One region of the Desulfonatronum thiosulfatophilum genome, then DNA from elsewhere that is predicted to be linked to it. Evidence: predicted binding sites of a transcription regulator. Region 1 holds the regulator's gene; each other region holds the start of a gene.
What was found. The regulator sigma-54, encoded in region 1, starts transcription at its own class of promoters, with help from an activator protein. The targets are predictions, from matches to a motif close to CTGGCACGGNNNNTGCTT.

Region 2: a site for sigma-54 is predicted at 2,780-2,797, ahead of BLP93_RS10455 (LeuA family protein). Genes of this name have one in related genera too.
Region 3: a site for sigma-54 is predicted at 1,625-1,642, ahead of BLP93_RS05475 (YeiH family protein). Genes of this name have one in related genera too.
Region 4: a site for sigma-54 is predicted at 1,162-1,179, ahead of fliD (flagellar filament capping protein FliD). Genes of this name have one in related genera too.

Annotation. Positions count from the first base shown of each region.
Region 1 covers NZ_FMXO01000014.1:104,519-109,714, forward strand. Annotated here, with positions in the region: gene rapZ (RNase adapter RapZ) at 1-254, opposite strand, end outside; gene BLP93_RS12495 (PTS sugar transporter subunit IIA) at 235-684, opposite strand; gene hpf (ribosome hibernation-promoting factor, HPF/YfiA family) at 689-1,234, opposite strand; gene rpoN (RNA polymerase factor sigma-54) at 1,411-2,847, opposite strand; gene lptB (LPS export ABC transporter ATP-binding protein) at 2,914-3,639, opposite strand; gene BLP93_RS12515 (LptA/OstA family protein) at 3,636-4,172, opposite strand; gene BLP93_RS12520 (LPS export ABC transporter periplasmic protein LptC) at 4,197-4,757, opposite strand.
Region 2 covers NZ_FMXO01000011.1:88,105-93,300, reverse strand. Annotated here, with positions in the region: gene nifD (nitrogenase molybdenum-iron protein alpha chain) at 1-805, opposite strand, end outside; gene BLP93_RS10475 (P-II family nitrogen regulator) at 828-1,202, opposite strand; gene BLP93_RS10470 (P-II family nitrogen regulator) at 1,199-1,558, opposite strand; gene nifH (nitrogenase iron protein) at 1,618-2,442, opposite strand; gene BLP93_RS10455 (LeuA family protein) at 3,042-4,181, shown strand; gene BLP93_RS10450 (sigma 54-interacting transcriptional regulator) at 4,558-5,196, shown strand, end outside.
Region 3 covers NZ_FMXO01000005.1:117,845-123,040, reverse strand. Annotated here, with positions in the region: gene BLP93_RS05475 (YeiH family protein) at 1-1,495, opposite strand, end outside; gene BLP93_RS05470 (c-type heme family protein) at 2,005-4,587, shown strand; gene BLP93_RS05465 (sigma-54-dependent transcriptional regulator) at 4,703-5,196, shown strand, end outside.
Region 4 covers NZ_FMXO01000001.1:210,592-215,787, reverse strand. Annotated here, with positions in the region: gene fliD (flagellar filament capping protein FliD) at 1-1,108, opposite strand, end outside; gene BLP93_RS00980 (flagellin N-terminal helical domain-containing protein) at 1,382-2,332, opposite strand; gene larC (nickel pincer cofactor biosynthesis protein LarC) at 2,518-3,705, opposite strand; gene BLP93_RS00970 (CBS and ACT domain-containing protein) at 3,791-4,462, shown strand; gene BLP93_RS00965 (tRNA1(Val) (adenine(37)-N6)-methyltransferase) at 4,493-5,196, opposite strand, start outside.

The sequences.
Region 1 (5,196 bases):
AGCCCCAGGGCCACGCCGGGGTAGCGATCCAGCTTCATTTCCTCGGCCAGCGTGACCAGCTGTCCGGCCAGTCCAGCCGGCAGTCCGTCCACGCAAAAAAAACCGAGATCCTCAAAGACGTTCAAGACCGTACTTTTACCGGCCCCGGATTGGCCTGTAATCATCACCAGCGAGACATCATGGATGCCGCGGGGAGGTTGTCCAGGCTGTTCCGGCTCCTGCACAGAAGTTTGCTCAGGCAGTGTTGAGTGCATCCCAGAAATGATCCTTGTCTTGGGCTGTGAGGAAGGCGTGCCTAAATTCTTCGTTCTTCAGCAGTCTAGTGATGGAAGCCAGTATGCGCAAATGCATTCCGGCTACATGTTCCGGGGCCAGAACCATGAAAAAAATATGACACGGTTTGTAATCCAGGGCCTCGAAATCAACCCCCGCGGAACTGCGGCCGACCACGAGCACAATCTGCTCAAGCCCCTCCAATTTGCCGTGGGGTATGGCGATCCCGTCGCCTATTCCGGTACTGCCCAGACTCTCCCTGTCCCGCAGGACCCGGAACGCAGTCTCGGCGTCGAAGCTCGGCCACTTCAGGGCCAGGGCGGAGACCAGCTCCGCCAGAACCTCAGTCTTGTTCCGGGCCTGCAGTTCAGGAAGTAGCAGGTCCTTGCTTAGATATTCCCGGAGGATCATCAGGTTATATTCCCGGATCAATCAAGCCGAAATCGCTGCTTTTTCGGCGATAAATTACGTTCACGCGCTCAATATCCGCATTGAAGAACACCAGGAATTCGTTGCCCAGAGCTTCAAGCTGCATGGCCGCTTCGTCCACGGACATGGGCTTGGGTTCAAAATTGTCCGTTTCCGTAATGGTCTGTTCACGCTTTCCGGTTTCGTCCTGGGTGAAGGAGATCACATCAACCCTTGCGGATTGCCCTTTCTGGCCGCGACGGTGGTCCTTGCTTTTCTCCTTGATCTTGCGGACCTGGGCCTCGAGCTTGTCCAGAACCAGATCGATGGTGGAATACATGTCCTCACTCTCGCTGGTCGCGGAAAAATGCATGTCCTTGCCCGTCAATATGACCTCGGCCATGTGGCGGTATTTTTCCACGGAGAGATTCACCGCGATCTCGCCGTCATCGTCCGGCCGCAGGTAGCGGTTGATTTTGTCAAAACGTTCACGGGCATACCCTTTGAGGTGATTCGACGGCTCAAAATTCTTAAACGTGAATGTGATTTCCATGCAGACACCTCCAGAGAAAGGGTTCAAGGTTGATTGTTTCGGACAAGGTGCATTTCTGATCCGCCAAGCCATCCGCGCCGGACATGCAACATGTGTTGCCGACGGAGGGAAAGCGCCAGCGGCCTGTCGTGGTTCGGCTTGCACGGCAATCAGATTTTCACTCCTGGCATCTCCGGTTAAAATATCGATTTCCGCTTGGATGATGAGTCAATGTTCAACGCCATACGATACTTGGCCACGGTTCGGCGGGCAATATTCACCCCCAGGGATTTTTTCAACAACTGGGAGATCAACTCGTCGCTCAGCGGTCGTTTAGGGTCCTCCTCGGATATCAATTTCTTGATTTCCGCCTTGACGCTTTCCGAGCCGGCCTCACTGCCGTCATCCATTCCCAAGGCGCTGTTAAAGAAAAATTTCAGTTCAAAAATGCCGTGCGGCGTGTTCATGTACTTGTTCGTTGTGATCCGGCTCACAGTGGATTCATGCATGCTGATGTCCAAAGCCACGTCCTTCAGAATCATCGGTTTCAAGTGGGTCACGCCGTGACGAAAAAATTCCAGCTGAAACCGGACAATGCTTTCCGCGACCTTGTACAGGGTCCGCTGACGCTGGTACAGACTTTTCATCAGCCAGTGAGCGGAACGCACTTTCTCCTGAATGTACTCTTTTGCCCCCTTCCCATGAATGGCCATGTCTTTGGCATAGGCCTCATTGATCATCAGTCCCGGAATTTCGTCCTCGTTCAGGACAACGATGAAATCCTCGCCTTGTTGATGCACATACACATCCGGGCTGGTAAACTGCGGATCATCGGTGTTGAAGCTCTTCCCGGGCATGGGATCAAGCCGTTGAATGCACTCCAGGTACTCCCTGATCTCATCCATGGTGAGCTTGAACTTCTTGGCCAGAGGCTTGTAGCGGCGCTTTTCCAGTTCCTCCATGTGATCCTTGACGAAAGAAACCAGCACCGGATCATCCAGCCCCAATTCCTCCATCTGAACCATCAGGCATTCCTGCAGGTTTCTGGCGCATACTCCGATAGGATCCAGCCGTTGCATGATCCGGAGCACCCTTTCAGCCTCCTCGACGCTGCACTCCGCCATGAGCGCAATCTCCTCGAGGGGCTCGCACAGGTACCCCACCGAATCAAGATTGCCAAGGATCACGTTGCTGATGGCAAGATCTTTTTGCGGCAATGACGAAAGCCGCAACTGCCAGGAAAGATGACCGGTCAAGGTCGACTTGCCCGCCAGCCGGGCCTCAAAACTCATTCCTTCTTCAGGCACTTCCCAGTCCCTGCCTTGCATCTGCCGGCTGACGCTGGAAAATTCCCCAAGATAGTCCTGCCATTCCGGGTCATGCAGTTGACGCGGCTCTTCAACATTGACGGATTGAAAACGCTCGTCGGCAGGATCTTTTTTCTCCACCTCCATGACGGCCTCATCGAGGCTTTCCGGGACGATCTCCAAAACCGGATTTTCAAGTAATTCCTGTTGAATGCTTTCAACCAGCTCCATTCGGGAAAGCTGAAGCAACTTGATGGCTTGTTGCAACTGGGGAGTCATCACCAGTTGTTGCGTCAGCTTCAGCTGCTGGCGTAGTTCAAGAGCCATGCCCTACCCTCGATGTTGAATGCATTTGAGCAGGGAAGCCTTGCTTGCACAAGGCGGAATGCGTGATCATAGACAAAAATCCTCACCAAGATATACTTTTCGAGCACTTGAATCCGCCACGATTTCCTCCGGAGAGCCTTCAAAAATGGCTTTCCCTTCGAAAACAATGGAGGCTCTGGTGCAAATTTTCAATGTCTCGCGGACATTGTGATCTGAAATCAACACCCCGATGCCCCGTTCTCTGAGCGAAGTAATGATGACCTGAATATCATCCACCGCAAGTGGATCAATACCCGCAAATGGTTCATCCAACAACATGAATTTTGGATTGCGAATCAGGGCGCGGGCGATCTCCAGCCTTCGACGTTCACCACCGGACAAATACATGGCCTTCTGATCTGCCAGCTTGGAAATCCCCAACTCTTCCATCAAGGCTTCCGCTTTTTTGTGCTGAATGGAACGGGATAAATCAGTGTATTCAAAAATAATCTGCAGGTTTTGCAGGACAGTCAACTTTTTGAAAACCGAGCTTTCCTGGGGCAGATAACTCAGCCCCAGACGGGCTCGCTCATGCAGCGGCCATGTCGTGATTTGCTGCCCGTCCAGCTCGACGGATCCGCCCGAAGGCTTAACCACTCCGACCAGCATGTAAAACGTCGTGGTTTTGCCTGCGCCGTTGGGCCCCAGCAGCCCAACGATTTCTCCCTGCCGCACACGAACAGTGATTCCGCGGACTACCTCTTTTTGGCCGAAGGATTTACGCAGATCACTGCCGATCAGTATTGAACTCATTGCTCCCCCTGCTCGCGGGGCAGCATGAAAACGCCCTCCACTCTCCGATCCTTGCGTCCCTGCACGTCTACCTCTTTCTCCTGGACGTTGAGCGTGATTACATTGCCTTCCAGCTTGGTGCCTCCGCCTTCCACAATGGCATTTCCCTCCAGGCGCAGCACCCCCTGATCGACCCAATATGTAGCCATATCCCCGTGGCCGATCCGCTCTTCATGCTTCAAAAAAACCTTGCCTAGGGCGATCATCTTATCAATATCCACCTGGGCTTCCATGTCCTGTTCCACGGACACGTCTTCCGGACGATCCTCCCGGGGCAAGGTCCGCAAAAAAATCAGCAGCCGTTCCGAGCGGAGTTGAAAATTCGGCCTGTCCACATGCACATTTCCGATGAACTCTATCTGGTGTTTATGGTGATCATAGCGCAAACGCTCAGCCGTGATCCGGGTGGGCACGGCCTCCTCGTCATTCGCCCAGCTCCATGCCGCGAAGGCCGTGACTGCGACGAGGCACAACAATACGGATTTCCAAGCCATGTTCAATGGGCGACGAACAGCCACTTACAACCCTTTGGAAAAATTGTTTTTGGTAATGATAACCTCCACGCCGCCTTCGGCATTGACCACCCAGGTCGTCAGATCGACATCCCCTTTTTCGGAACGCAGCTGCAACCCTTGACGGTCCAGCAGGATGTCTCCGGACAAAAAGATGGTGTCGTCCATCTGGACAAAAATGGCTTCCCGAGAATTCAGGTATGTCGGACCGTATTCCATATGCACTCCTGACCAGAGCCGGATATCGCTGGAGGCTTGATCCACCTCGCCCAGGGGCGCGTTGACGATCACCGGAACATCATTTCCGACCAGATTCTTGGTGATGTACGGAGAATTGAGCAGAACCACCTGCTGTCCCTGGTCATAAGACGCCGAATTGGCCTTCAAGGTCCAAAGCATTCGTCCCTGCTGTCCCAATCGCATTTCCACTCCGCTCATGCTTACATCCACGTCGACATCCTCGGCCATGGGACCGATGGTTCGCCGCTCCTGTTCCGAATCCTTTGAAAAAACAAAAAAGCCCACAACCAGCAGGCAGACAAGCCCAATGAGTATTTTTCGATGCATGGATCCTCCACCTCGGATCAAATCGTTTATCTACCGTATTCGCGGCGCGCACACGGCTGAAGCTTAATCTTAGATGAGCTTGGCCTTGCAACGTTCGGCAAGAGATACTGAGTATAATATTTGCAAGATAAAATCGAGTACCGCAAGAACTTGCCGGATACGAACAATTGATGCCTTCGTCGCCATAATGAACGCTTCAGGCCGTCAGGAAGGAAATCAAAGTTTTTCCGAACCGAATTCTAACTACGCCACTTTTACGGCTCCATTCATATTGCCTATAACCACGCCGGAAAAAACGGTCAAATGGACGCCTCGCCCGCGCAGAGCAAAATCTGTGTTCTCAGCAATAATCCAAATCCAAATCGCAATCGAAATCGAAATCGAAAATATTACACCACCTCATGATTACGCCATCTTCTTGGTATGTCGTCTGATTGCG
Region 2 (5,196 bases), on a different contig from region 1:
TGTGGGACGTGGCGAACTGGTCGTAGGTGGAGTTGCCGCTGAAGGTGGAGACCACGGTGATCCCGCACTTGTCCATGATCCGGTCGATCTCGAAGCCGTCTCCGCCGATGTTGTATTCGCCCAGCAGGTTGATCTTGAACTCGCCGACCTTGATTTCTTCCTTGGTACCGACCACGTGCTTGAAGATCTGGTTGTTGGCGATGTGGTGGCCCGCGGACTGGCTGACGCCCTTGTACCCTTCGCAGCTGAACCCGAAGACGTTGATGCCCAGTTCCTCCTTCATTTCCCTGGCCACGGCGTGCACATCGTCGCCGATCAGGCCCACGGGGCAGGTGGAGAAGATGGCGATGGCCTTGGGATGGAACAGCTCGTAGGCTTCCTTGATGGCCTGCTTAAGCTTCTTTTCCCCGCCGAAGACGATGTCGTTCTCGTTCATGTCCGTGGAAAAGGCGTAGGGCATGAAGTTTTCATCGGCATCCGTTTCGGTGTGGGTCTGATTGCGCCGGGTCAACCAGGAGTAGAACCCGCAGCCGATGGGGCCATGGGTGATGTTCACGATGTCCCGGGTCGGGCCGAGAATGACGCCCTTGCAACCGGCGTAGGTGCAGCCGCGCATGGTGATGATGCCGGGAATGGTGCGGACGTTGGCGCCCATTTCCGGAGTGGACGCGCCTTCCGCTTCCTTGACCATGATCTGTTTGGCCCGCTTCCTGGCCACCTTGGTCGGATATTTTTTCAACAGATCCTGCACCAGATCGGCGGGATCCATCTGAACGACTTTTTTCTTCTTTGTAATGGTGCTCATGCTTCCTCCAGCTTGGCCGACTTTAGTCGATGGATTTTGCGCCTCGCTCACCGGTGCGGACCCGGACCGAGTCGAACACCGGAGCGACGAATATTTTTCCGTCACCGGGCTTGCCGGTCCTGTTCACTTCCATGATCGTCGTCACCACGTCTTCCACCTGGGTGTCTTCAACCACGACGGTAAAGACGCGCTTGGGATACAGCCTGCCTTTTTCGCCCAACAACTCGGCGGCCTCTTCGTAGCCCTTGGCCGCTCCCTGGAGCAGTGCCGAGTTGATCAGCCCCTTGCCCCGGCCCTGGGCCTCCAGGGCGAAGAATGCCGGAACGCCCGCCTCGGCCAGGGCTTCCTTGGTCTTGTTGACCATGTTCATCCGGATGACCGCGGTTATTTCCTTCATACCCCGACCCCCTTCAGGTTCGCCCCTTCGGTCTCCTTGATTCCGGAACTGATGGTGTACATTTCCTCCACCGGGCTGAGAAAAATCTTGCCGTCGCCGAAGGCGCCCTTATCACCGGAGCGGGCGGCTTCCATGATCGTCTTGACCACGAAATCCTTGTCGTTCTCACCCACCACGCTCAACAGCAGCACCTTGGGAATCTCGTCGTAGGTGATCTCCCCGATCTTGATGCCGCGCTGCTTGCCGCGACCGGCCACTGAAAACTTCGTCACCGCCGGATACCCGGCATCCATCAGCGCCTTCAAAACACCATCCGCCTTTTCGGGCCGCACTATCGCCCTGACCATGATCAACATCGTTGGTTCTCCTTTGAATTGCGTGTTGTTCGACTTGCAGTTCGCCCAGAAATCGCTTGTTAATTGGCGATTCCGTAATCGATGAGCAGCTTTTCCAGTTCATCGATCTCCAGGGGTTTGGGGACCACGAACATGTCGTTGCCGTCGACCTTCTTGGCCAGGGTTCGATATTCATCGGCCTGGGAATGCTTAGGATCGAAGTCGATGACCGTCTTGCGGTTGATTTCGGCCCGCTGCACCATGTTGTCCCTGGGCACGAAGTGGATCATCTGGGATCCCAACCGCTTGGCCAGCTGCACGATCATTTCCCGCTCATTGTCCACATTACGGCTGTTGCAGATCAGTCCACCCAACCGCACGCCACCTGCCTCGGCGAATTTGACGATGCCCTTGCAGATGTTGTTGGCCGCGTACATGGCCATCATTTCCCCCGATACGACGATGTAGATCTCCTGAGCCTTGCCCTCGCGAATGGGCATTGCGAAACCGCCGCAGACCACGTCGCCCAGAACGTCGTAAAAAACGTAGTCCAGGTTCTTGTCTTCCTTGTACGCGCCAAGCTGCTCCAGCAAATTGATGCTGGTGATAATGCCCCGGCCGGCGCAGCCGACACCGGGCTCGGGACCTCCGGACTCCGTGCAGAGGGTCCCACCGAATCCTCCAAGGAGAACATCTTCCAGCTCCACGTCCTCGCCTTCTTCACGTAGGGTGTCCAAGACCGTACGCTGATGCAGACCGTGCAGCAGCAACCGTGTGGAGTCCGCCTTGGGATCGCATCCCACGATCATCACCTTGCGTCCCATTTCAGCGAGAGCGGCGACGGTATTCTGTGTTGTCGTGGATTTTCCGATTCCGCCCTTTCCATAAATGGCAACCTTGCGCATGCGTTCCTCCCGAATTGAAGTGTTGAGATGGAAGGCGTAGGGCAAGGAGCGTGCCACTGTTGAAATCACGTTTGAAAATTCAAGTTATTGTTTATAATTATAAATAATTAAATGACTTCTTTGGCCAGGTTTGAGGGGTGTTTATTCTTTGCGAGGACACGACAAGAATGAATGACAAATTTGTATGATGGTGCAAAAAGGAATGTATGGTTGTCAGGGGCGGGGGGGGCGGAAAAGGCAGAAGATGATTTTCGCGCTGGGAGATTTGGCTTCACCGGCGCTTCACGGGCGGGCCGAAAGCAGCTCCTGGCGCCATGGAGTCTCAACCGAGTCTCAGTTGGCACTGAAGATGCTTCAACTGTGCAAGGACTGTCCGCAGATCACACTAGGTAATCTGCGAATAAAAATTCAAATTTTCGTTCAATTCACGAATAGCCAGCGCATGCTCCTGGTCGAAATCAAAATCGCAATCGCAATCGAAATCGTAATCGAAGAAACAAATAGATAACGAAACTCGCAATACGATTACGATTTCGATATCGATTTCGATTGCGATTTCATTCCTGATAACAATGCCAATTGGAATAAAGGAAGGAAAAATGCTTATCGACAGCACCTTGCGCGAGGGAGCGCAGATGTTCGGAGTATACTTCACGGAAGAGTTGCGCCGGCGCATCCTGACAGGACTTGTGCGGGCCCGGGTGGATGAAGTCGAAATCGGCTGGGTCGGTCAGGAGGGGCTGCCGGAGTTGCTTCGTCATGCGCGTCGGATTGATCCTGACGAACGGACGTCCTTGACGGTCTGGTCGCCGCTGCGCTCCAGAGACCTGCGGGCTTTGGCCGAGCAGGGCGTGCGGAGAGTTCATTTCGGCGTTCCGGTGTCGGATGCGCATATTGAAAAGCGGCTGAGCCTGGACCGGGCCGGACTTCTGGATCGTCTGCAGCGAGTCCTTGAGGAGTCGGTCTCCTTGCCGTTCGAATTTCTGAGCATCGGCCTGGAAGACGTTTCCCGGGCTGATCGAGAGTTTGCCCTGGAAGCGGCAAAAGTGGTGCAGGAATGTGGAGGCCACAGGGTCCGTCTTTCGGATACCGTTGGTCTGCTCATGCCTCTGGAAACGGCGGAGTTGGTGGGACTGTTCGTTGACCGGACTAGGCTGGAGGTGGGCTTTCACGGCCATAATGATTTTGGAATGGCCACGGCCAACGCGATCACCGCATTGGCCGCCGGAGCGCACTGCGTGGACGTTTCGGCTCTGGGCATCGGGGAGCGTGCCGGAATCGCGGCCCTGGAAGAAGTCAGCGCTCACCTCAATGTTCGGGGGAGGGCCGGGTATGATCAATTTGAAATCCTCAACCTCGCCCGAATGGTCGGCGAAGCAGCCCGTATTCCCATTGCCCGCAACAAGGTCCTCCTGGGGCAGGACATTTTCGCCTGCGAATCCGGCCTGCATCTGCATGGCTTGGCCGCGGACCCTGCACTGTTTGAGCCTTTTGCACCTGAGGGCATCGGGGCTCATCGGAAAACAGCCGTGGGAATGAAATCCGGTACCGCGGCAGTGTCCGCGGCAATCCGTCGGCTCGGCATCATCCTGCCGCGCCGGGATGTCGAGGAACTTGGCAACCATGTCCGGACTCTCTCCGGTCAGCTCGCCAGGCCGCTGCGGGATGAGGAACTCCTGTTGCTGGCTTCTTCAAGGAATGAACATCAAGATGGTCAGTTCACAATCATCATCAACTAACACTACAGCGAAACTTCGATTTCCCTACGAAAGGCCAGGGCAGCCCTCGGAACACGGAAAAACACGGATTCGAACGTATCGAAGAACGTTTCGAGGGTAATGGGCGGCCTTTGCTGGGAACGCGAGGCTCTGCACTCGCAGTTCTTGAAGAGCGGGTACGGAGCCCCGTGTTCCCGGGGCTTTGCCTGGACGATGAAAAATAAATTTCGCTATAGAGCAAAGGCGGATGTTTAACAAATTGGTAAATATTATTTTTTGTTTTGCTCATTTTGTCGGAGAGATCTCAGGATGTGATGAACAAGATAATAATTAACTTTTAAAAATAATGTATTTAATAGATATACATAAATGGAATAGTTCTTGCGTTAAGCAGGACATGAACCCAGACACCAGAGATCTCAAACTGCATGTCCTTTCCAGCATCTGTGAGATAATCGCCCATCTGCCGGATCTGGAAAACATCTTGTTGGAAGTTTTGCGCATCATGTCGGACAACTTGAGCATGAAACGGGCAACCGTGACGCTCCTGGACCGCAAGACCGGGATGCTCTTCATTACCGCGTCCCATGGGCTGACGCCGGAAGAAATGCGGCGCGGAGTCTATCGTTTGGACGAGGGGGTCACTGGACGGATATTCCAGACGGGCAAGCCGTATGCCGTCCCGGATATTCGCAAAGAACCCCTGTTCCTGAACAAAACCCAGTCCAGGACCCTGGAAAAACAGCACCTGACCTTCATCGGCGTGCCCATCACCCTCCAGGGTATTCCCATCGGCGTCTTGAACGTGGACCGGCTGTTTGGAGACCATGTCTCCACCCAGGAAGACATCGAGTTTTTGCAGGTCGTGGCCGTGCTCATTGCCCAGTTCGTCAGCCTGAACGAGCAGTTCCAGAACCTGCGGGCGGAGAACGCCTCGCTGCGGTACAAGGTCTCCAAGGGGACGGACGGTCCCTATATTGTCGGACGCAGCTCGGCCATGCAGGAAGTTCAGCGGCAAATTCAGCGGGTCGCGCCG
Region 3 (5,196 bases), on a different contig from region 1:
CGGAAAAGAAGACGGAAGCACCGATGAAGCCCAGGATGAACTTGGGAAAGCGGTACCAGATTTCGGACAGGGCACCGGCGGCGGTGAACTTCATGGGGGCGGCACCCGCGGCACAAGCGCGATCAGGCTCGACCTTCAAGCACCAGTAAGCAGCCACGCCAAAAGCCATCACACCAATCATTACGTTCTGGATCATCTTAATGGTCGCGGCCACGTACATGGCTTCCGGACCGATCAACTCGCCAGCGGCGACCACGGACCCGGTGTTGTCAACCGTGCCGCCGATCCAGGCTCCGGCCCAGACCGGATGCATGCCCACCCAGTTGGCAAAGGTCGGCAGGGCGAAAATCATGACCACCACGAAGATCATGGACATCCCGATGGCCAGGGTCAGTTCTTCCTTCTTGGCCCGGGAGGCCGCCGCCGCCGCGATGGCCGCGGACACGCCGGAAACGCTCATGTCCGATGAAACCGTTATGTTCAACTGCTTGGATTCCATCTTGATCACGTTCTGACCGAACCAGTAGGTTCCGATGAGCACGATGGGCGTGACCACCCAGGTGACGAAGATGCCGGGCAGACCGACCATAATGATCAGGTTGATCAGGATGCTTGCGCCCAACAGGACCAGGCCAGTCTTGATGAAGTATTCGGTCTGGGCCGCACTCTTCAGAAATTTCGGCGTACCGACCGTATTAGAGATGAGCATGCCCAGCACGATGCCCCACAAGACGTAGGAGAATCCATAGGCCCTGACGGTTTCCTGGTTGGCGATGACGTAGGACAGGACGGCCAGACCAAAGACGATGGGAAAGCCGATGAAGAAGTTCTTCAGGTTATGGCCCATGAACTTGCCGCCGATGGAGAAGATCAAGGCCATGACGACCATCAACCCCAGCAGGGTGGGAATCCGGTTGAATGGCTGAGTGTTGGCAGCGCTCCGGGCGCTGGAATGGCTGCTTCGTGCCGCACGCCATTCACCGAGAAGGGCGCGAGCTTCCTGATTGAGCTGCGTATTCTGGAAGTTTGCTTCCCTGGCCCGATTTTCCGCTTCCTCGGCGTTGGCCCGAGCCACGTTCAAACGCTCCGTGGCCTGCTCTAGACGCTCTTGATTGGCCGCCCGGATTTCAGCAGCAGCCGACTCGCTGCGATACAGGGAATCCAATGGATTGGTGGACCAGCGACCTGGCCTGGCCATCAAGTCGTTGATGGTCTTCAAAAAGCCGCTGTCACGGGCCCTCACGGCATTCAATCTAGCCTCGGCCTCTGTGTAAGCGATGGTCCGGAAGCCGGCCATTTCCTGTTCCTGTTCCATGATCGCCCGGTATTCGGCCATGCTTTCGACGTTCGGCCGGGCGGCCATGGCCGCGATCATGGCCAGGATGAGGATGATGCCCGCCAGCCAGATGGCCCACCAATCCTCGGTGGTGTACATCTGGGTGGTCATAGGGATTTTGGTTTCGGTAACCACATTATCCACTTGATTTTCCGCCATGGATTAAACCTCCTCACACGTTATAAGATGATACGACGAACCATGCAGTCCTCCGACGCTTGCTCCGGAAGGCTTCAATGCAAACCGGGATCAACGTGAGCTGCAAACAAAGTGAATTATTTCTCATTTAAGCAAGATCCAAGCCAAAAGCTTCCATGGTCATAAAATTGCTTTTATTACAAATTATTATACTGGAAATATAATATTCCAATCACTATAATCACAAACTAACGCCCGACATTGTTAACGCCAGTTAGCACGCAACTGCTAACACAAGATTGCAATACCGACATGGTCGGCATATGTTCACGTTCTTTCCGGAGCACTCTTGAAAAACAAAAACATCCTCCGCAACCTTGGGTTGCTCGCTGGAAAGATATTAGTGGACTATTCAGGTATTTCAGTTTTTGAATTACGATTATGCCATGTCAGGTTCTGTGCCTGCTCGACTGGCTGAAGCCGTCGAGGAAACAGTGCCTTATAAGCAGATATCTCATTGAGGTTTTCCTATGCACGAGTTGAACCCTGCCGGCCAGGAAGGTCAATCCGGCAAAAGCCATTTTTTTCAGAAATCTTTAGGGTTCAGATCCAGATTTCTGGTGGCCACCGGCCTGTCTTTGCTGCTGGTCTGTTTTGCCGGAGCACATCTGATCTATCTGCGCGAAAAAGCGCAGATGGAAGCCCACGCCTATGAAAAAACCATGATGGTCATGGCCGCCGTGGAAGCCAGCCGAAAGTACGTCCGCGACGAGCTGAGACCCAGAATGAGCCGGGAATTCGGCAACGAGTTCTTCATGGTCGAGGCCATGTCCACCTCCTATGTGGGACGGGCCGTCATGGACAATTTCAACCAGGTTCTGCCCCACTATGAGTACCGGCGGGTGGCGCGCAACGCCCGCAATCCGCGTTCCGAGGCCAACAATCTGGAACTCTCCATGATCAACCACTTCGACATCAATCCGGACCTTCAGAACTGGCAGGGAACATTGGCCGTCGACGGCGAGAAACATTTCATGCGCTTCAAACCGGTTTATTTCGAGGAGTCCTGCATGAGCTGCCACGGCGATCCGGCTTTCGCCCCGCAGGACATGCTGGACATGTACGGCTCGGAACGCGGTTTCTGGAACCAGCCTGGAGATCTGGCCGGCGTGATGGCCGTGGGCATCCCGGTCCACAAGGCCCTGGCCGTCATCCGGGATCAGGCGGCCTCGGTCTTTTTCTCCCTTTTTCTGGGAGCTATCCTGTTTTTTCTGCTCCTGGCCTTCATCTTCAATCGGGCCGTGGTCAACAACCTGAACGGAGTGTTGCACATTTTCCGGGAGGAGGCCGAGGAAAAAAGCTTGCGGGAATTCCTGCCCAGACCGAATCCCATGGATCCCCGGGACGAAATTCAGGAACTGACCGAAGCCGCGGTCAGCATGTCCGAACACCTGCGCCGCACCAAACAGGAGTTGAAGGAATACGCCCAGGATCTGGAAATGAAAGTCGCCAAAAGAACCAAGGCACTGCAACAGTCCGAGCAGATGTTGCAGGAGAAGGTCGCTGCCAGAAAACAGGAACTGCAGACCCTCAACGCCCTTGCTGAATTGACCACCGCGGCCGAGTCCCTGTCACAGATTTTGCCTCAGGTTCAACAGCGAACCCTCCAGGTTTTTCCAGCCCAAGGCTCGGGCATCTACCTTTACGACAAGGCGCACCAGCAACTGGTGCTCACGTACCAGGAAAACGCCGCCGATCTTCCCGTGTCTGTTCCTTTGCGCCACATCGTACCCGCTGTTCTCGAAGCCCGTCCCAACCGCCTGATCGATGCCGTGGCCCAGGCCGCCCTGGGACACCCCAGTTGTTTCGAAAGACGCGGAACTTCCGGAAATCTGAACGTTCCGTTGCTGTGCCGCGGTGAAATTCTAGGCGTGCTGTCCTTTATCGGGGTCGACTGCAACCAGATCTCTCCGGAACAGATGGAGCTATTGTTGTCCATCGGTCGGCAGATCGGCATTGCCGTGGAGAGTTTGCAGAACATGGAAAAGCTGATCCAAAGCAAGGACCTGCTGCAATCCGTTTTTGACGGAATCACCGACCAAGTGGTGCTGATGGGCAGCGACTTCCGAATCCGGATGGTCAACAAAGCCTACACCAAACGCTATGATGTGGACACGGAGGATGTCATCGGTCGCAAGTGTTTTGAAATTCACGGCAGTGGAGAAAGCCCCTGCAAGGAGTGCGGCCTGAAGACGGCGATGGGCACCAAATCAGCCGTGGTCTATGAAAGCAGATGTCCGGCGCAGCAGGGAATTTTTCAGGTTCACTGCTATCCGGTTACGGACGAGCAGGGAGAAGTGGAAAGCGTGATCCGCTACGTCAAAGAGATCACCGACCAGAAACATATGGAACAAAAGATCCAGCAGACCGAGAAAATGGTGGCCATGGGCCAGCTGGCATCCGGCGTGGCCCATGAAATCAACAATCCTCTCGGCGTAATCCTCTGCTATGTGGAACTGCTCAAACGGCAGCTTTCCGACTACCCTCAAGGCCTGAAGGATCTGAGCACCATTGAAAAGCAAACCCTGAACTGCAAGCGGATTGTCGGGGACCTGCTCCACTTCGCCCGGAGCCGGGAAACAAAAAAGCAGCCGGCCTCCCTTAACCAGTGTCTGGAAGAGGTGTTGGTCATGGTCAGCGAACAATTCAAGAAACAAGGCGTTTCCCTGGAACTGAACCTGGATCCGGATCTGCCGAAATTGAACATGGACGCGCACAAGATGAAGCAGGTGGTCCTCAACCTGCTGATGAACTCCCGTCAGGCAGTAGACGGGAAAAAAGGGATCATTGCGTTGCGCACCGGACGTCTTGTTGAAGAAAGATCCGTCGTCTTCACCATCCGGGACAATGGGCAGGGGATTCCCGAATACATCCAGGACAAGATCTTCGATCCCTTCTTCAGCACCAAACGCACCGGCGAAGGCACCGGTCTGGGGCTTTCGGTCAGCTACGGCATCATCCGGGAGCACGGAGGGGAAATCAGCGTGAAAAGCAAACCCGGAGAATGGACCGAATTCCGAATCGAGCTGCCCCTGGATGGTGTCGCCGCATGACGAACGAGCCGGCGAAAAGGCTTGCAAGGTCCAAACAGGGATAATCCGGACCACGGTTTGGTTGGTCAACGAACGGCAAACGAACGGTTATCCAGAGCCCACACAAGGACCCACCATGGATCAATTCAACGTACTTATCGTGGACGATGAGCGGGACATGCTCGACGGCTTGCGGCGCATTCTGCCTTACGAGCTGGAAAAGACGAACATCGTGGTCACTCACAGTCCATTGCAGGCCCTCGAGCTTGCCGCGGCCTCCCCTTTCGACCTCATCCTGATGGATGTCCGCATGCCGGAAATGAGCGGCATCGAGCTCCTGGAACAGATCAGGGCCATGGATTCCAAGGCTACCGTGATCATGATGACGGCGTACGGGAGCATCGAAACAGCGGTGCAGTCCATCAAACTGGGGGCCTACGACTTTATCACCAAACCCTTCGATATTCCGGATCTGGTTCGACTGATCAAGAAAGCCCTGGAACGCAGCGGCCTGATCCGCGAGAACCAGAGCCTGCGGCAAAGAATATCCGAAAAGACGGTTCTGGAGGAATTCGTGGGACAGAGCCCGCCCATGCAACAACTTTACGCAACCATCCGCTCCGTGGCCGG
Region 4 (5,196 bases), on a different contig from region 1:
GGGAATGATCCAGAACCTCTTCATCCAGCTTGAGCATGCCGAATGTTGGTGATCCTTGATCTGCATCCGTCGTAATGCCGACCATGGACAAGGAGCTGAACACGTCATTGTTCACGTCGAACCCGATGCTTTTCACTGCCAGAATGGACTTCAGCCGGGAATCGATCATCTGGATGGCATAGTTGCCGGTGAGGATCGATCCGTTCCCGCTGGTATCGACCTTTGAGAGTTCATTGATCTGTTGCCGGACTTCATTCACCTGATTGACGAACTGACGGACGTTGTCCTTGACCTGCTCGTTATCCACCGCGATGTTCAGGGTTGTCGTGCCCTGTTCGCGCAAGTTGAGCGTAACGCCTTCGATGAGATCTGAAATGGAGTTCGTAGAGCGTTCGATCCAGGAGTCCTCGGCAGGAAATCCATCTAGCTTGATTTGGGAATCCTGAGCCTTCAGGGTTGTCACAAAATCGTTTGCGCTAAACCCATCAAGAGTGCTCGCTTCAATTACGACATTTTTGCCGGTTCCCAGGTCCATCCCGCGCAGCTGCAGGCGGTAATCCCCTTCAGCATTCTTGATGATGCCGGCCCGTACACCGGGGTTTTCCGGGTCTGTGTTGATCAGGTTTCGAAAGCCCTCGAGGGTTGTCCCGGAGGGAATGATCAAAACTCTGGTTTTTCCCTTGTAGGTATACGAGAATTCCGAAATGGAGCCGCTGGTGATGTCCGTGGTAGAGGATGTCTGCCCTGGGGCGTCGGTAGTGAGGATGTGATTCTGGGCCAGTTGATTGACTGTGATGGAATGGGTTCCTACCTGGGCCTTGTCCGTTGCCGTGGCTGTCAGCACGTTTGTGTTGATGCTGTCTGCGCCCTTGACCATGAACCGACTCATGGTGTTCATCCCTTGCAGATTGGTCCTCAAGGAAAGCATCTTGGAGTTCAGTTCCCGGAAACCGGCCTGTTTTACCTCCCATTCCGCCTTCCATATCTCCAGGCGAGCGGTATGACGCTGCTCCAGCTTGAGGAGCTGGTCGATCATGGTCTTGAAGTCCGTGCCGGAGCCCAGGCCGGTGAAACTGATCTGTCCCGATAAAAGAGCTTCTGTATCCATAAGTGCAACCCTAGCGGAAAAAAATGCCGTTATACTTAGTAGTTCATAACCTCAAGCAAAGTCAGTGCCATGAGATGGGGTTGTTAGAGAAACGAGAGTTGGCGTTCAAATCGCTCTTCGCAGCCGCAACCAGTTTTGGGAGGCCTGTAAATAGTTCTTCAAGGGAGCAACAGATATTGGCAAGGATTTCACCGAACACGACAGTGGCGGGATCTTGATAAAAAAGGCCGGGCCCTTGTGGGGTCCGGCCTACTAGTCATGAATGCGTGCCTGTTATCCGCCGATGAGCTGCATAGCCATTCTGGGCAGGTTGTTGGCCTGGGCGAGCATGGCAACGCCGGCTTGAGTCAGGATCTGGTTGCGAACGAATTGGGTCATTTCCTGAGCAATGTCCGCATCGGAAATCCGCGATTCCGCGGCTTGGATGTTCTCCGCCTGAATCTGAAGATTGGTAATGGTGTTGGAGAGTCGGTTCTGGAGAGCACCAAGGCTGGCTCGAACGTTATCCTTGGAAAGTATAGCTTTTTCCAGGGCATCCAAGGCTTGCTGAGCTCCCTGTTGAGTAGAAATTGACCGACCGGCACCGGTGACACCACTTCCGTTGTCAATGTTGCCGGCGCCAGTGCCAAGACCAAAAGCCGATGCAGTCGATAAGCCGATTGCTATGTAGTAGTAATCTTCCGAGCTGCTGTTGGATGGGCCAAAGTGAATCTTCATTGGACCCGTGGACTGGAGTCCTGATCCGCTATGACCCGGATTAGATCCAGTTCCCAATGCGTGAGGAGTATCACTGGAGGAGAGATTTCCGTTAAGCAAATAAATGCCGTTAAACTTGGTTGCACTCGCGATACGGGTAATTTCCGAAGCCATGGCCTGGTACTCGGAGTCGATGATCAGACGCTGGTCAGAGTTGTACGTGCCGGTGGCGGCCTGAGTGGCAAGTTCCTTCATCCGGATCAGCTTTTCGTCGATAACGGCGAGGGCGCCGTCGGCCGTCTGGATCATGGAAATGGCGTCGTTGGCATTCCGAATGCCCTGATTCAGCGATGCGATTTCAGCGCGCATCAGTTCTCGAATGGCCAGACCTGCTGCGTCATCCGCACCGCTGTTAATTCGCAGACCCGATGAAAGGCGTTGCGTGGAAACTCCCAGAGCCTGATAGTTGCCGCTCAGGTTTCGGGCGGCGTTCCCTGCCATTAGGTTGTTATAGATACTGATTGCCATGATACTTCCTCCTTGCGAAACGTTGGCTTCCTTGCCTGAGCGTCAAACCGTCCATCATGGACATGATCCGCACTCACGTTGAATGCAGCCGCTCAGTGTTAAACTCTCTATCGACGGAAGGAGGAAAAACTTTAGGGGTTGTGTTTGGGAATACCCGTTTGAGGTGGGATGGGTGAGCCTTCAAGTTATTTGCCCGGTTGCTCATCCTTTTCCTGCAGTAAATATCTGAGTTGCGCAACGGAGCGCCCTGTGCGCTGAGCGAGCTTCTGGAGCGCCTCAAATTCCGGACGAGAGAAGGTTTGCTCGTTTATCTCCGCTTGTTTCATTTCCAACATCCCAAGCGACGTCTCGCGAGCAATCTCTTGCCTTGGCAAGATGACGCGTTCAATTCGTTGACGGCGAACTCCAAGGCTCAGGGTGTGCTGAAAAAATGCTTCCTGCACCGTAGGCAGGTGCTCTGGGCGGCACAGGACCTGAATTTGTCCGCCGGGCCTGTTCTTTTTCATGACTCCGGGAATGTATAGGACGTCCAGGGCGCCTTCCTGGATAATGGCATCAAAGCAACTGCCGAGTTCCTCTCCGGTCAGGTGGTCGATGTTGGTCGTGAGCAGAACGATTTCCTCAACGACCTTCCCTTCGGGTTGCTCGGATAGAGTTTCCTCAAAAAGAAAACAGCGCAGAGCGTTTGGCTGGTCGGCCAGATCCATGCTTCCCAGGCCGATGCCGCACCTGAGAAGACGCCCCTCCGGACCTGGAGTGAAGTCCTGGACAAGGCAATCCAGAAGCAAGGCTCCGGTGGGAGTGATCAGTTCAACGCGGTGCTTCGTGGCATAGACGGGTTTGCCTTGCAGCAGTTCGGCCACGGCGGGCGCGGGTAGGGGAAGCAGGCCGTGGGCGCATTGAACCTGGCCCTGGAACCACGGGAGCTTGCTTGCGCGGATTTTTTCGATGCCGAGTTGTTCCACCCCCCAGAAGGCTCCAACCACATCAACAATGGTATCCACTGCGCCGACTTCGTGAAAATGAATGGTTGCCGGATCAACGCCATGAACTTTTGCCTCAACAGCGGCCAATCGTTCAAAGGCCTGTCTGCTCTTGGCCAGCACGTCGGGAGACAACGGCAGTCGTTCCAGAATTAATATTATATCCGCTAGATGACGTAGCGGCGGGGCGGATGCGGAGGCTGTGGCAATCACAAGCCGTTTGCCGGAAAGTCCGCACCGGACATCATTGATGGCGGACAAGGAGACATCCAGTCCTGATTTTTGGAAGATGTCGGCAAGATGAGCCATATCCAAATCGAGATCAATCAACGCGGCCAGAAGCATGTCGCCGCTGATCCCGCTTGTGCAGTCCAGGTATAATGATTTCATAGTTTCCTTTCAGGCTGATAATTGATATCTCTTCCGCTTCTTGTGCTTAACTCGGCAATGCTTCAATTATAAGGAGGAATCATCAATGCTTATCAGTGACTGGATGACCAGGGATGTCATTTCCGTGGAACAGGATGTTTCCATGATGAAGGTTTCCAAAATCATGAAGGAAAAGCGCATTCGCAGACTTCCCGTCGTGGACGCCGGAAACAAGTTGCTGGGTATCGTCACGGACCGGGATATCAAGGAAGCATCGCCGTCCAAGGCCACAACCCTCGACATCCATGAATTGTACTATCTTCTTTCGGAGATCAAGGTCAAAGACATCATGACCAAGAAGCCGTTCACTGTTTTGCCCAATGATACCATTGAGCGAGCCGCTCTGGTCATGATGGAGAAACGGGTCGGCGGTCTGCCTGTTGTCGACGAGCAAGGAAAGGTTGCCGGGATCATCACGGAAAGCGATGTCTTCAAGGTACTGATTGCCATCACCGGAGCCCAGTTCGGCGGCGTGTTGCTGGCTTTCAAGCTGCCGAACACCGAAGGGAGCCTGAAGGAAGTCCTGGAAGTGCTGCGTCAGGAACAGACCAGGATCATCAGCATTCTTACCTCCTATGGTCAGCAGGAGGAAGAAGGCTACAGGCAGGTCTATGTGCGGATTCAGGACCTGGAAAAAAATGTTCTGGATGCTCTGATGGAAAAACTCAAGGGCAGGTTCAACGTGCTGTATTGGGTGCGGGAGAATCTGCACCGGTAGGGGGATGGTTTTGGGCGAAGCGGAGGTTTTTCACGATGCAAGATGAATGGCCCTTGAACTGTTGCACCGCAGAAATGGACAAAAAGAAATGGCTTCAGGGGTAGCATGGTTGACCTGTCCCGCAGGCGATTCCCCCCTTGCATACAGGATCAACGGAGGTTCGACGGACAAGCCTGGATTGCCGCCTTTTCTGGCCTCGAGCAGCAGGAGGGATGCAGGCTTGTCCTTGTATGGGTGGACCAGGCAAAGCCGTTTCGGTTCAAGCCGGTGAGCATTGAGAACCTGCAACACCCGGTTGGCATGTTCCGGCAGGTGGACCATGCACAAACGGCCCCTGGTCTTCAAAATCCTGGATGCTCCACGGACAAAGTCTTCCAGTCGACCATCCGTCTCGAACTTGGCCAGGCACTTGGCCGGGGCCGATGGCGTTCTTCCTTGGCCCAGAAGACGATATGGAGGATTGCACAGGACAAGATCGCAGTCGTTGGTCTGGAGTCTCGAAATGTCGGCGAGGTTCCGGACATCGCCGTGCACCGACGTGAACCGATCCGCAAAGCCGAGGTTGCGCGCGTTCGCTCCGGCCGCGCTGATCATGTCCGGATTGATGTCCAGGCCAGTGATTTGAAAATCGTGTTCCGGGTAGTGCAGCAAGAGACCAAGGCTGATCACACCGCACCCGGTCCCGAGATCAGCAACCCTTTCCGGTAGCCGTCCGGCGGCGAAACAGGCGAGCA